Regions from separate parts of the Streptomyces sp. NPDC104309 genome, predicted to be linked through region 1. Evidence: riboswitches for the same ligand, from Rfam matches in the RefSeq annotation. Region 1 holds a riboswitch; the other holds the start of a gene.
The links. Region 1 has a riboswitch for S-adenosylmethionine ahead of ACZ68L_RS35975 (aminotransferase class V-fold PLP-dependent enzyme). Riboswitches for the same ligand answer to the same signal wherever they lie in the genome.
Positions count from the first base shown of each region.

Region 2: another riboswitch for S-adenosylmethionine. It lies ahead of thrC (threonine synthase); the one in region 1 lies ahead of ACZ68L_RS35975 (aminotransferase class V-fold PLP-dependent enzyme).

Region 1 covers NZ_JBVJMV010000038.1:7,654-15,187, reverse strand. Annotated here, with positions in the region: gene qcrB (cytochrome bc1 complex cytochrome b subunit) at 1-335, shown strand, start outside; gene trpD (anthranilate phosphoribosyltransferase) at 459-1,523, shown strand; SAM riboswitch class IV at 1,607-1,724, shown strand; gene ACZ68L_RS35975 (aminotransferase class V-fold PLP-dependent enzyme) at 1,899-3,275, shown strand; gene ACZ68L_RS35970 (Lrp/AsnC family transcriptional regulator) at 3,357-3,638, opposite strand; gene ACZ68L_RS35965 (rhomboid family intramembrane serine protease) at 3,635-4,387, opposite strand; gene ACZ68L_RS35960 (hypothetical protein) at 4,553-4,795, shown strand; gene ACZ68L_RS35955 (NYN domain-containing protein) at 4,834-6,195, shown strand; gene ACZ68L_RS35950 (C40 family peptidase) at 6,480-7,508, shown strand.
Region 2 covers NZ_JBVJMV010000018.1:165,709-173,242, forward strand. Annotated here, with positions in the region: gene ACZ68L_RS25925 (alpha,alpha-trehalose-phosphate synthase (UDP-forming)) at 1-902, opposite strand, end outside; gene ACZ68L_RS25930 (glucosyl-3-phosphoglycerate synthase) at 957-1,901, opposite strand; SAM riboswitch class I at 2,055-2,181, shown strand; gene thrC (threonine synthase) at 2,199-3,500, shown strand; gene ACZ68L_RS25940 (MoaD/ThiS family protein) at 3,530-3,808, shown strand; gene ACZ68L_RS25945 (cold-shock protein) at 4,231-4,437, shown strand; gene groL (chaperonin GroEL) at 4,825-6,447, shown strand; gene ACZ68L_RS25955 (DUF8189 domain-containing protein) at 6,838-7,534, shown strand, end outside.

The DNA.
Region 1 (7,534 bases):
CCCGGCGGATCTGCCTCGGCCTCCAGCGGCGCGACAAGGAGAAGGTGCTGCACGGACGCGAGTCCGGCATCATCAAGCGCCTGCCGCACGGTGAGTTCGTCGAGATCCACGAGCCGCTCGGCCCCGAGCAGATGCACACGCTCACCGCGCACGAGCAGTACAAGCCGGTCGAGATCGGCCCGACGGTCGACGAGAACGGTGTCGAGCGCAAGGTGCCCGCTCTGACGAAGCTGCGGGCCAGGCTCAGCAAGGGCTACTACGGCGAGGACAACCAGATCGCCAAGCCCACCGTCGAGGAGTACAAGGAGATCACCAGCGGCCACGGTCACCACTGATCGCCTGAACTGATCGCCACAGCAGGAGCCCCGTCCATCCGATGGACGGGGCTCTTCGCTGTCCGTGGCGCTCGATAGGGTGGGCTTACCCCTTTTTTCGGCTGTGGACCCCAGGAGCGGACCATGAACGTTGTGACCCCGGTCGGCGGCGACAGCGTGGCGGACCGCTCCTGGCCCGGCCTGCTGAACCCCCTGCTGCGCGGCGAGGACCTGACCGCGGACGACACCGCGTGGGCGATGGACCGCATCATGAGCGGCGAGGCGAGCGATGTGCAGATCGCCGGTTTCGCGGTGGCCCTGCGCGCCAAGGGTGAGACGGTCGACGAGGTGTCGGGCCTGGTGCGCGCGATGTACGAGCACGCCCACACCATCCACGTACCCGGTCGTACGGTCGACATCGTCGGCACCGGCGGCGACCTCGCCAAGACGGTCAACATCTCCACGATGTCGGCGATCGTCATCGCGGGCACCGGCGCCAAGGTCGTCAAGCACGGCAACCGGGCCTCCTCGTCGGCGAGCGGTTCCTCCGACGTGCTGGAGAAGCTCGGCGTCAACCTGGAGCTCAGCGCGCAGCGGGTCGTCGAGGTCGCCGAGGAAGCGGGCATCACCCTCTGCTTCGCGGTGAAGTTCCACCCCGCCCTGCGCTATGCGGCCAGGGCCCGCAAGGAGCTCGGTGCCCCGACGACGTTCAACATCCTGGGGCCGCTCACCAACCCGGCGAAGGTGCGCGCCCAGGCCATCGGCGTCGCCGACCTGCGCATGGCGCCCATCGTCGCCGGTGTCCTCGCCGAGCGCGGCAATTCGTCGCTGGTCTTCCGCGGTGACGACGGCCTGGACGAGCTGACGACGACCGCGACCTCGCGGGTCTGGGTGGTCCGGGACGGATCGGTGCGCGAGGAGGCGTTCGACCCGCGCGACGTCGGCCTGGAGCTGGTGCCGCCACAGGCGCTGCTCGGCGCCGACGCCTCGTACAACGCGGATGTGGCCCGCCGGGTGCTGGCCGGCGAGCAAGGGCCCGTACGGGAGGCCGTGCTGCTCAACTCGGCCGCGGCGCTGGTCGCGCTGGACCCGACGGGCGGCACGCTGAACGAGCAGATCGCCGCCGGGATCGAGAAGGCCGCGGAGTCCATCGACTCGGGAGCGGCCCGGCAGGCGCTGGAGCGCTGGGTGGCGGTCAGCAACGCCTGAGCGGACGGCATGTGACGCGGGGCGCGGTCCGGATCCTGGACCGCGCCTTGCGCGTTCTCCCGCGTATGGCAAGATGCTGGACAGGTCATGAGTGACAGCGACTACGGCCCCGGCCCGCTGTCCGGCAACCCTCCGTCCGTGGCGGGGTGCCCCGGGTGAAGACCAGGCCGTAGGCAGCGAGGTCTGCGGCAAGCGCGGGCCCCTCGGCATCTGTGAATGCCAACCCCCGGGGTCCTGGTCCCTAGGGAGTCTCTTGTGAGCACGCGAATGCGATAGGGCTTCTCAGCCCTCCTCCGCACCCCCTTTTCACTTTCCGCTGCGCTGCCGCGTATCCGTCGGCGCATGCAATTCGCCTGCCTGTTACGGGAGTTCGCCATGTCTGTCTTCACCGCTGCCGCCGACCAGTCGCTTTGTACCCCGCTGCCGGTTCTGGGCAAGGATGTAACGGTTCCGCTGGTAACGGGCGGTGAAGTCGCGTATGCCGCTCTCGACTACGCCGCCAGCGCCCCGGCCCTGCAGCGGGTCTGGGACGACGTCGCCGCGTACGCCCCGTACTACGGCAGCGTCCACCGCGGCGCCGGGTATCTCTCGCAGCTCTCCACGGATCTCTTCGAGAACAGCCGCGCGACCGTCGCGGAGTTCCTCGGCTGCCGCGCCGACGACCAGGTGATCTTCACCCGCTCGACCACCGACTCCCTCAATCTGCTGGCCGCCGTCGTGCCCGCCGACTGCGAGGTCTTCGTCTACGAGACCGAGCACCACGCCTCGCTGCTGCCGTGGCGTGACGCCCGGGTGACCTACCTCAACGCTCCGCGCACGCCCGCCCAGGCGGTCGAGACGCTGGAGCGGGCGCTCGCCGACCGTGAGCCCTACGGCCCCGCGCTGGTCTGCGTGACCGGTGCCTCCAACGTCACCGGTGAGCTGTGGCCGGTCAAGGAGCTGGCCGCCGCCGCGCACGCGCACGGCGCCCGGATCGTGCTGGACGCCGCGCAGCTCGCCCCGCACCACCCCGTCGACATCGCCGAGCTGGACGTCGACTGGGTGGCCTTCTCCGGACACAAGCTCTACGCGCCGTTCGGCTCGGGTGTGCTCGCGGGCCGGGCCGACTGGCTGCAGGACGCCGAGCCGTACCTGGCCGGCGGCGGCGCCTCCCGCAAGGTCGCCCGCCGTACCGACGGAGGGGTGGATGTCGAGTGGCACTCCACCGCGGCCCGCCACGAGGCCGGTTCCCCCAACGTCATCGGCGTGTACTCCATCGCCTCCGCCTGCAAGGCGCTCACCGAGGCGGGCTTCGACAAGCTCGTCGCCCGGGAGCAGCACCTCGTCGCCGCGGTCCGGGCCGGTCTCGCCGACGTCCCCGAGGTCAAGGTGCTCTCGCTGTTCGGCGACGACGCCCCGCGGGTCGGCGTGATCTCGTTCGTGGTGGAGGGATGGAACAGCTCGCACTTCGCCGCCGCACTCTCCGCCGAGTACGGCATCGGGGTCCGCGACGGCCTGTTCTGCGCCCATCCGCTGGTCCGCACCCTGCTCGGCAGCGACCCGCAGGAGGTCGGCGAGTGCGGCGCGCCGGAGACCGAGCCGGGCGAGCTCCCCCTGAACGCGATCCGGGTGAGCTTCGGCGCCGGGACGCCGGACGAGCACATCGAGCGCTTCGTCCGCGCGGTCGGGGAACTGGTGCGCAAGGGCGCTCAGTGGAAGTACCGCACCGAGGGCGGCCGCTGCGTCCCGGACCGGGGAGCGGCGCAGCTCTGACGGGTGCGTCACGCTTCGGCGGGGGACGGGCAGCCGAGTGGCCCGTCCCCCGCCGAAGCGTGACGCCGTAACAGGGGGTGTCTAGGCGTCGAGGCCGATGGCGAAGGCGGCCTCCAGGTCATGCTGCGAGTACGTACGGAAGGCCACGTGCGTGTCGGTGGCCTCGACGCCGGGGATCTTGCTGATCCGGCCGGGGATGACGTCCGCCAGGTTGTCGTGCTTGGCCACCCGGACCATGGCGATCAGGTCGTACGTACCGGTGACCGAGAAGACCTCGCTGACGCTGTCCAGCGCGGCGATGGCCTCGGCGATCTCGGGAATCCGGTCCACGCTGGTTTTGATGAGCACGATCGCGGTGATCACGGCTGGCTTTCTCCCTCGGTGGCCGTGGCTGGAGTCTTCACTCTATCCGTACGCCGATAACGTCCCCAGGCGTAGAGGAAGCCGAGGGCGAAGCCGACCACATGGGCCAGATAGGCCACACCGGGCCCTCCGCTGCCCGCGCTCTGGACCGCCAGCCACTGCAGGACGAACCAGAAGATCAGCACGATCCAGGCGGGGAAGCGCAGCGGCAGGAAGAAGAGGAACGGGAACAGGCTGGTGACCCGGGCCCTGGGGAACAGGTACAGGAAGGCCCCGAGCACCGCCGAGATCGCCCCTGACGCGCCGACGAGGGTCTGGTCGGACGTGGCGTGCGCGGCGGCGTAGGCGACCAGGGCGAGATAGCCGCACGCGAGGTAGAAGAAGGTGAACTCGGTACGGCCCATGCGCTCCTCGGCCATCGCCCCGAACACGTAGAGGAAGAGCATGTTGCCCAGCAGATGCAGCCAGCTGCCGTGCACGAAGAGGGCGGTGAGCGGGGTGAGCAGGGCGTGGGTGGAACCGTCCCACAGCTCGCTCGGGATCACGCCCCACCGTTCGAAGTACCCGGCCTGGGCGGCGAGCAGGGCGTCGGCGGTGGCGTAGGAGGAGTCGAAGCCGGAGAGCGGGCTGATCAGGAAGATCAGACAGCACAGGGCGATCAGGGCATAGGTCACCACCGGTCCGCGCGAGGTGACCGTCCGTAGGAGCCCGCTGGTCAACCCGGAGCCCGCAGCCCGCCGATCGATCATGAACAGAGCATGACGCAAGCGGAGGGAACGGGACAGAGCGCCTCGCCGTGTCGGGGTGACGCGGTGAGGCCGTAGGGTTACGGCAGGACATCCGCAGTTCGACGGTGCACCGCGAGATGCTTGAAGCAGGCAGCACGACGAGGCTCGACGAAAGAGGACGCAACGATGACGACGGTTCCCCGGATGACCGACGGGACCCGCTGGCGCTGCACGCTCTGCGGAAATCTCACGCGCTTCGATGTGACCCGCTCCTCCAAGGTTGTCGAATATGTCCATCTCGACCTGGCCGGGGAGTCCACCGTCGAGGAACGCGAGGTGGTCAGTGAGACCATCGAGTCGGTGCGCTGCCGTTGGTGCAACGCGGTGGACCAGATCGAACTGGTGGACAGGCCGGGTGCCGACTCCTGACGGAGCCGTGCGGAACAGACAATTTGGGGTGACGGATGGTGGAGCAGCCCGCTAGCGGCGCAGAGTCGGCCGAGGCGGCCGGCGACGCCGTCGAGGCGCTCGACCGCCCGCTGCCCGAAGGCGTACGGCGACGGGTCGTCGCGCTGGTCGCGGACGCGTTCGGCGGCCTGACGGTCACCGAACTCCCGGCTCAGCTGAGGCAGTACGCCCGCTTCACCCCGACCCGGCGCGCCAAGTTCGCCGGTAACGCCATGGCGGCCGCCCTGGAGGGCGACGCGCTGTTCCGGCAGCGCATCGGCGATCGGCTCAGGGAGGAGCAGCCGGAGCTGACCACGGCGCTGGAGGCCGGTGCGCCGCCCGCCGCCGCCGATCCCGTCGATGTGGCCGCCGCCGCCTATGTGCTGCGCCCGACGGGCTGGGTGAAGCTGGTCGCCGCCGCCGGCGAGGAGGCCCAGCGTGCCGACGCCGAGCGTGCCGACGAGGAGAGCCGCCGCGAACTGGAACGGCTGCGCGAGGAACTCGTCCACGCCCGCTCCCAGACGAAGAGCGAGACCGAGCGGCTCCGCGTCGAGCTGGACGCGGCCCGCAAGGAGGCCGAGTCGCTTCAGCGCAAACTGCGCAGTGCCGTCAACGACGTCAAGCGTGGCGAGGCCGCGTTGCGTCGCAGCCGGGCCGAGAGCGAGACCGTACGGTCCGAGGCGGCCGTCCAGGTCTCCGCGGCGGAGAGCGAGACCCGTCGGCTCAAGGCGCGGCTCGGTGAGGCCGAGGCGTCCGTCGAGGCGGGCCGCAGGGCAGCCAGGGAGGGCCGCTCGGTCGAGGACATGCGGCTGCGGCTGCTGCTGGACACCGTGCTGGACGCGGCCGGCGGGCTCCGTCGCGAACTGGCGCTGCCGCCCTCCTCGATCCGGCCCGCGGACGGGGTCGACGCGGTCGAGCCGGGCAGGATGTCGCCCAAGGACATTGCCGCCAGGGCCCTTTCGGAGACCGATCCGGCTCTGCTCGACCAGTTGCTCGCGCTGCCGCAGGCGCATCTGATCGTGGACGGCTACAACGTCACCAAGACCGGCTATCCGCAGCTGCCGCTGGAGAAGCAGCGGCTGAGGCTGCTGGGTGGTCTCGCGGTGCTCGCGGCGCAGACCGGTGCGGAGATGACCTGTGTCTTCGACGGGGCCGAACTGGCCGCCCCGGTCCTGCTCGCGCCGCCGCGGGGGGTCCGGGTGCTGTTCAGCAAGCCCGGTGTGACCGCCGATGAGCTCATCCGTCAACTGGCCCGCGCCGAACCGCCGGGCCGGCCCGTCGTGGTGGTCTCCACCGATCGCGAAGTGGCCGACGGCGTGGCGAAGGCGGGGGCCAGGCCCGTTGCGTCCGTCTTGCTCCTGAAGCGCCTTTCGCGCGTCTAGCGACGCTTGTCGGAACGCTGCGGAAATCAGGGAACGGACCGTCAAGTCACCGCTACACCCCGTGTGATGTGGGTAAAGAAGTACCTGGTGTGACGAGATTTTTCTGATGAGGATTTGAACTGATCACAAGTTGGTCACTAGGGTCGGGCTTCGAACCTTCGCACGGTTGATCACCCATCCGGGGTGACAGCGAAGGAACCGCCGAGTCCGTGACGTGCACGGAGCCGGGGATCCGAATCCCCCACAGCCCGGTAGGCGGCTCGAGGAAGAAGGAGCTCGCCTTCGTGGCGTCCCACCGTCGTCCCAAGCAGCCGAGCCGCGCCCGTGTGACCGTGCTCACCGCGACCGCCGCCGCGGCCGTGGCCCTGACCTCCCAGGCGGCCCACGCCGACCCGAAGCCCTCCAAGGGCGAGGTCAAGGCGGAGGTCGAGAAGCTCAACCACGAGGCCGGCGCGGCCAACGAGCAGTACTACGGCGCCAAGGAGAAGCAGAAGAAGCTGGAGAAGGAAGTCGGCGCGCTGCAGGACAAGGTGGCCCGCGGCCAGCAGGAGATCAACAATCTGCGCAACGGCCTCGGTTCGCTCGCCGCCGCGCAGTACCGCTCCGGTGGCATCGACCCGTCGGTGCAGCTCTTCCTCTCGTCCAACCCGGACACCTTCCTCGACGAGGCTTCGGCCCTCGACCAGTTGACGGCCAAGCAGACCGAGTCCCTGGAGAAGATCCAGGAGAAGCAGCGGGTCCTCGCGCAGGAGCGCAAGGAGGCCCAGGACAAGCTCGGCGACCTTGCGGACGTACGCAAGACGCTCGGTGAGAAGAAGAAGAAGCTCCAGGGCAAGCTGGCCGAGGCGCAGCGCCTGCTCAACACGCTGACCGAGGCCGAGCGTGCGAAGATGCGCGAGGACAACCAGCGCGCCAGCCGCGCCGCCGGCGACCGGGTCGACCTGGGCAACGAGGTCCCCGCCTCCGCCCGCGGCTCCGCGGCCCTCCAGGCCGCCGGCACCAAGGTGGGCAAGCCGTACGCCTCCGGCCACACCGGCCCCGACTCCTTCGACTGCTCCGGGCTGACCCAGTGGGCCTACGCCCAGGCCAACGTCAGCATCTCCCGGGTCACGTACACCCAGGTCAACGACGGCGCCCATATCGGGCGCGGCGCACTGAAGCCGGGCGACCTGGTCTTCTTCAACAACACCCAGCACGTGGGCCTCTACGCGGGCAACAACACCGTCCTGCACGCCCCGTACCCGGGCGCGTTCGTCCGCTACGAGTCGATGAACACCATGGGCAGCTTCCAGTTCGGCGTGCGCGTCGGCTGACGACGCCCGAACGGGCGAATTCCCGC
Region 2 (7,534 bases), on a different contig from region 1:
AGTTCTGTTCGGTCCACTCGTACGATCGTCCTCCGCCCGGGGCCGACCTGCTCCCGCAGCGCCGCCATCCGCTCGTCCACATCCGCCTCGTGCGCGCGCCGGCGCAGGAAGTCCGCGTCCGCGCCCAGCCCGTGCACCCCGACCCTGGTCCGGCCGGTGCCGCCCAGGATCTCCGTACAGCAGCCGATGAACGCGTCCGCCCAGCGCCGGGTCAGGAAGGCCGCCCGGTCCGCGCCCAGGATGCCGTGCAGCAACTGCTCGGCGATGTCGTCGGGGAGCAGGCGGAAGTAGTCGACGGGCGCCCACGGGGTGTGCGAGAAGTGGCCGATCCGCAGGTCGGGGCGGAGCTCGCGGAGCATGCCGGGCACCAGCGCCAGGTGGTAGTCCTGCACCAGCACGGCCGCGCCCCGGCCCGCCTCCTCGGCGAGCGCTTCGGCGAAGGCCCGGTTGTAGGTCTCGAACGATGCCCACTGACGCCGGAACTCCGCGTCGAAGACCGGCTCCAGCGGGGTCTGGTAGAGCATGTGGTGGACGAACCAGAGCACCGAGTTCGCGATGCCGTTGTACGCGTCCGTGTACACGGTGGCGTCGATGTCGAGCATGCGGACGCCCTGCTCACCGACCCCGCGCCGGACCGCCTCCCGGTCCCCGTCACCGAGCGCGGCGCACACCCACAGCTTGTCCTTCACGGCGCTCAGCCCGGACACGAGCCCGCCGCCGCCCCGCTTCGCCTCCAGCGATCCGTCCGTGCCCAGGGTGTACGACACCGGGCCGCGGTTGGACGCGACGAGAACCTGCTCGGAGGGCTCGGCGGGCGGCTGGACCGAAGGCGCGGCGGAAGGCTCGACAGGGAGCCGGGCGGAGGGCCGGGCGGCGGACTGGGCTTCGTGCTCGGAGACCATGTTGCGGAATCTAGCCCGATCGCGAACCGCCCAAACGTGCGAAGTCAGGCAACGTCAGGCCGCGCGGCGCGAAACGTACTCCTCGATCTCGCGCATCGGCGGGCGCTCCTCGGTGTCCACCGGATGGGTGTGCGGTACGAAGCCGTCCTCGCCGCGCTCGAACTGGGTGAGCGAAGGCCGCACCAGGTGGCCGCGAGACAGCCGGAGCTGGGCGGTCCGGTAGATCGCCGCCGCCATCCGGCCGAGCGCCTGCCCGTCCTGGTGGCGGTGTTTACGGACCCCCACGTCCACCTGGGCCAGCGCGTCCAGACCCACCGTGTGCAGCGCGTCGACCAGGAGGCCCAGTTCCACTCCGTAACCGACGGGGAAGGGCAGCTGTTCGAGGAGTGAGCGGCGCGCCGCGTACTCGCCGCCCAGCGGCTGGACGAAGCCGGCCAGCTGCGGCCAGTGCAGATTGAGCAGCGGACGGGCCACCAGCTCGGTGACCCGGCCGCCCTGCCCCGCCGTGTCGCCGAGCGGGCGGTCGTACATCGCCTTGACGAACCGCACGTCCGGATCGGTCAGCAGCGGGCCGACGATGCCGGAGACGAAGTCGGCCGAGAATTCCTTCAGGTCTGCGTCGACGAAACAGACGATGTCACCGCCGGTCACCAGGAGCGACCGCCACAGCACCTCGCCCTTGCCGGGCACGGCCGGTATCCGCGGGAGTATGTCGTCCCGGTGCACCACTCGCGCACCGGCCTCCCGGGCCACCTTCGCCGTGGCGTCCGTGGAACCGGAATCGATCACCACGAGTTCGTCGACCAGCCGGACCTTCTCCATCAGCTCGCGCCGGATGGTCGCGACGATCTCGCCGACCGTCGCTTCCTCGTTCAGCGCGGGCAGTACGACACTCACGCTCCCGCGGCCCGGCTCCTTGGCGGCGAGGAGCCGGTCCAGCGGGCGGTCGGCGGCCGACCAGGAACGCCTGGCCAGCCAGCTTTCGACCTCTTCCAGCACGGTCGATACTCCCTGTATGTGATCCATCTCGCGGTTCGGACGACTATCTCAACTGTCCGGTGCTTCGGTTACAGTCTTGAACAACGCGGACGGCCGTCGCATGTCGGGGTCGGTCCGCCAATAAATGCCTGGATCGGAGATCCAGTGCCACAGCGCTCATCCAGAGGGACTGAGGGAACGGCCCGTTGAAGTCCCGGCAACCCTCCCGCCGGCCGCGAGGTCAGGTGGGGAAGGTGCCAATTCCGTCTCGTGGCGAAACGCGCCGCGAGGAAGATGAGGAGAAAGGGCCTCGCCTCCATGGCTGCGCAGACCGTTGCAGTAAGCACCAATTCTTCCACCGGCGCCGTCGACCTCGGCCCCGCCACTGCGCTTTCCTGCCGCGAATGCGGCGAGCGTTTCGAACTCGGCCCCCTTTTCGCCTGCGCGTCCTGTTTCGGGCCGCTCGAAGTGGCGTACGACCTGCCGAGCGGCTCCCCGGACGAGCTGAAGAAGCGCATCGAGGCCGGACCCGACAACATCTGGCGGTACGCGCCGCTGCTGCCGGTTCCCGCGAATGTCGCGGACAAGCCCAACATCAACCCCGGCTTCACCAAGCTGGTCAAGGCCGACAACCTCGCCCGTGAGCTGGGTGTCACCGGCGGTCTGTACGTCAAGGACGACTCCGGCAACCCGACGCACTCCTTCAAGGACCGCGTCGTCGCCATCGCCGTCGAGGCCGCCCGCGCCTTCGGTTTCACCACCCTCTCCTGCTCCTCCACCGGCAACCTCGCCGGTGCGGTGGGCGCCGCCGCCGCCCGCGCCGGCTTCCGTTCCTGCGTGTTCATCCCGCACGACCTGGAGCAGGGCAAGGTCGTCATGGCCGCGGTGTACGGCGGTGAGCTGGTCGGCATCGAGGGCAACTACGACGACGTCAACCGCTTCTGCTCGGAGCTCATCGGCGACCCGCTCGGCGAGGGCTGGGGCTTCGTCAACGTCAACCTGCGCCCGTACTACGGCGAGGGCTCCAAGACCCTGGCGTACGAGATCTGCGAGCAGCTCGGCTGGCGGCTGCCCGACCAGATCGTCATTCCGATCGCGTCCGGCTCGCAGCTCACGAAGATCGACAAGGGTCTTCAGGAGCTGATCAAGCTGGGCCTGGTCGAGGACAAGCCGTACAAGATCTTCGGCGCCCAGGCCGAGGGCTGCTCCCCGGTCTCCACCGCCTTCAAGGCAGGTCACGACGTCGTGCGGCCCCAGAAGCCGAACACCATCGCCAAGTCCCTGGCGATCGGCAACCCGGCCGACGGCCCGTACGTCCTGGACATCGCCCGCCGCACCGGCGGCGCGGTCGAGGACGTCGACGACGAGCAGGTCGTCGACGCGATCAAGCTGCTGGCGCGCACCGAGGGCATCTTCGCGGAGACGGCCGGCGGGGTGACGGTCGGCGTGACGAAGAAGCTGATCGAGGCCGGTCTGCTCGACCCGGCGCTGACCACCGTCGTCCTCAACACGGGCGACGGCCTCAAGACCCTGGACGCGGTGGCCGCCACCTCGCAGGCGACCGCGACGATCCGGCCGAGCCTGGACGCGTTCCGCGCCGCCGGCCTCGCCACCAGCTGACCACCCGAGACCGAAGGAAGGCACCCACCATGAGCGTCAAGGTCCGTATCCCCACCATCCTCCGCACCTACACGGGCGGCCAGGCCGAGGTCCCGGCCGAGGGCTCGACCCTCTCCCAGGTCATCGAGTCCCTGGAGCAGAACCACCCGGGCATCGCCGCCCGCGTCCTGGACGACCAGGGCAAGCTGCGCCGCTTCGTGAACGTGTACGTCAACGACGACGACGTGCGCTTCGAGGGCGGTCTGGAGACGGCGACGCCGGACGGCGCCGGAATCTCGATCATCCCGGCCGTCGCGGGCGGCTGCTGACCCTGCGTCCGACTGCACAGCGTTATCGGAATTGCCCCCTCTGCGAGAGAAGCGGAGGGGGCAATTCTGCATGGTTGAGCGCGGTACAGTGTGGGAAGTCCCCCGAGCTGCCCGTGCCGCCCGCATATGAGAATGCGCCGGGTCGCGACAAGATGCAGCCAAAGTGCTCGATCTCCTTGCGCCATAAGTCACTTTTGCCCGGCCCGACTTGCCCGGGAATCCCATGAATTCCACATATTCGGGCGTTCGGTGCTGCCCAGAATTCTCGTCCGATTGACCTGTTGCAGAGGGCAGTTGGGCAGATACATTCGGCCGCGGTCGACGCGTTCCGGCGCACGCACCCTCTCCTGTCGGAGGGTGAGTTCTGACCCGGGTCCGCGAAGTGCGGTCCTGCGCAAGGGCCAGTAATAGGGGAGTTAGGCATGGCTCAGGGCACCGTCAAGTGGTTCAACGCGGAGAAGGGGTACGGCTTCATCGCGGTCGACGGTGGTGCGGATGTTTTCGTCCACTACAGCGCGATCCAGATGGACGGGTACCGCACCCTTGAAGAGGGTCAGCGAGTTGAGTTCGAGATCTCGCAGGGCCAGAAGGGGCCGCAGGCGGACATGGTCAAGCTCGCCGTCGGCTGAGCTCGACGCGGTCGGCCAACGACACCGCTCACGCACGGAGGGCTCGTACCCCAGGGGTACGGGCCCTTCGCGCGTCCGCGTCCGGCCCCTTCGCGCGTCGGTGTCCGGGCCTTCTGCGCGTCCGCGTCCGGCCCCTCCGCGCGTCGGTGTCCGGGCCCTCCGTGCGGGGTCGTCGTTGTCCACATTCCGAGGGGGACGCTTGCACTCTCGGGGGTCGAGTGCTAATCATTGGCGTTAGCACTCTCCAGGTGAGAGTGACAGAACTTGGACCGGGCCGGTGAGGCCCGCAGGTCCGGTGGGGCAAGGAACCACCGGTCACGCAGGCCGTCCGTCGCGGGCGCCACTCGGTCCGGAGAAATCCACCCCTGTCCGGGAGGACCACTTCACATGGCCAAGATCATCGCGTTCGACGAGGAGGCCCGGCGCGGTCTCGAGCGCGGCATGAACCAGCTCGCCGACGCCGTCAAGGTCACCCTTGGCCCCAAGGGTCGCAACGTCGTCCTTGAGAAGAAGTGGGGCGCCCCCACGATCACCAACGATGGTGTTTCCATCGCCAAGGAGATCGAGCTGGAGGACCCGTACGAGAAGATCGGTGCGGAGCTGGTCAAGGAGGTCGCCAAGAAGACGGACGACGTCGCCGGCGACGGTACGACCACCGCCACCGTTCTCGCCCAGGCTCTCGTCCGCGAGGGCCTTCGCAACGTCGCCGCGGGTGCCAACCCGATGGCCCTCAAGCGGGGTATCGAGAAGGCCGTCGAGGCCGTCTCCGCCGCCCTCCTGGAGCAGGCCAAGGACGTGGAGACCAAGGAGCAGATCGCTTCGACCGCCTCCATCTCCGCCGCCGACACCCAGATCGGCGAGCTCATCGCCGAGGCCATGGACAAGGTCGGCAAGGAAGGCGTCATCACCGTCGAGGAGTCCCAGACCTTCGGTCTGGAGCTGGAGCTCACCGAGGGTATGCGCTTCGACAAGGGCTACATCTCGGCGTACTTCGCCACCGACATGGAGCGCATGGAGTCGTCCCTCGACGACCCGTACATCCTGATCGTCAACTCCAAGGTCAGCAACGTGAAGGACCTCCTTCCGCTGCTGGAGAAGGTCATGCAGTCCGGCAAGCCGCTGCTGATCATCGCCGAGGACGTCGAGGGCGAGGCCCTGTCGACCCTGGTCGTCAACAAGATCCGTGGCACCTTCAAGTCCGTCGCCGTCAAGGCCCCGGGCTTCGGTGACCGCCGCAAGGCCATGCTCGGCGACATCGCCATCCTCACCGGTGGCACCGTCATCTCCGAGGAGGTCGGCCTCAAGCTGGAGAACGCCGGTCTCGACCTGCTCGGCCGCGCCCGCAAGGTCGTCATCACCAAGGACGAGACCACGATCGTCGACGGTGCCGGTGACAGCGACCAGGTCCAGGGTCGCGTCAACCAGATCCGCGCCGAGATCGAGAACTCCGACTCGGACTACGACCGCGAGAAGCTCCAGGAGCGCCTCGCGAAGCTGGCCGGCGGCGTGGCCGTCATCAAGGCCGGTGCCGCGACCGAGGTCGAGCTCAAGGAGCGCAAGCACCGCATCGAGGACGCGGTGCGCAACGCCAAGGCCGCCGTCGAGGAGGGCATCGTCGCCGGTGGTGGCGTGGCTCTGCTCCAGGCCTCGGCCGTCTTCGAGAAGCTGGAGCTCTCGGGTGACGAGGCGACCGGCGCCAACGCCGTCAAGCTGGCGCTGGAGGCCCCGCTGAAGCAGATCGCCGTCAACGGTGGTCTTGAGGGCGGCGTCGTCGTCGAGAAGGTGCGCAACCTGGCCGTCGGCCACGGTCTGAACGCCGCGACCGGCGAGTACGTCGACATGATCGCCGAGGGCATTCTCGACCCGGCGAAGGTCACGCGCTCCGCCCTGCAGAACGCCGCGTCCATCGCCGCGCTGTTCCTCACCACCGAGGCCGTCATCGCCGACAAGCCGGAGAAGGCCGGCGCGGCCGCTCCGGGCGGCATGCCGGGCGGTGACATGGACTTCTGATCCTGACGGATCGGTAGTTCCCGCACAGCTTTGCCGTATCGGCCCCCAGGGATTCGTCCCTGGGGGCCGATGTCGTTCCCCGGGCGCCGGGCCGCACGTGCGGTGCCCGCGGGCCGGGGGAGCGATCACTCGGGTGAGCGACGCGGAATCGGTCAACTGGAATGGCGACAGCCCTAGTTCGCCGTGCCTGCCGTCGACGGCCAATACCGGCAAACCCGAATTCAAGCCGTTTCTTCCTATGAGTCGCATTGAATACGACACGGGGTGTGAGTCATCGTTTTTGCGGGTTAGTAGGTATCGGACAGCTGGCCTGAGCTCCGGTACACGCACTGTCCGGACGGTCTGCTCGGGCCGTCCTTCTCCCGCACCGCACACACCGAGAGGTGACTCATGCCTGTCTCCACCACGCCCGGAACCCAGTGGGCCGACTCGTACACGAACCTGAACGGCCAGCTCTACAGCGAGCCGGTGCCGTTCCGGCACGCCGACGGCCGCATCGGCTGGGTGCATTTCACGCACGACGGCTCGCTGTGGTTCAAGGAAGAGCTGCGCAGCGGCGGTATCGGCGGCTGGACGAAGATCGAGAACACTTCGGGCGGCAAGGAGTTCCCCGTCACGGTGACCGGCGGCGACGGCCGCGTGCGCATCTATTACTACACGGACGACGGCAGTCTGTACGGGGTCAACCAGACGGTCATCAACGGCAGCACGTACAGTCGCCCCTTCAAGATCGGCGACGGCTGCGCCCGCTATCCCGCCGCCTGCCTGTCCGCGGACGGCAGGACCAACATCTTCTACAACAACGCGAGCGGCGAGGTCTTCCACGTCCGCCACGCCTCGGGCGTCTCCGGCAACTACACCACACCCGTCAAGATCGGCGGCAGCGTCGAACTCAACCTCCGCGGCCTCGGTGCGGCCCTCGACGGCTCGGGCCGTATCGTCCTCGGAGCCAAGGGCAAGCAGAACAGCCTGTACGTGCTCCAGCAGCAGTACGCCGACTCCGGCGTGTGGACCACCGACCAGGAACGGGCCACCAACGTCGTCTCGGGCATCACCGCCGTCGGTGACGCCGCCGACCGGGTCTTCC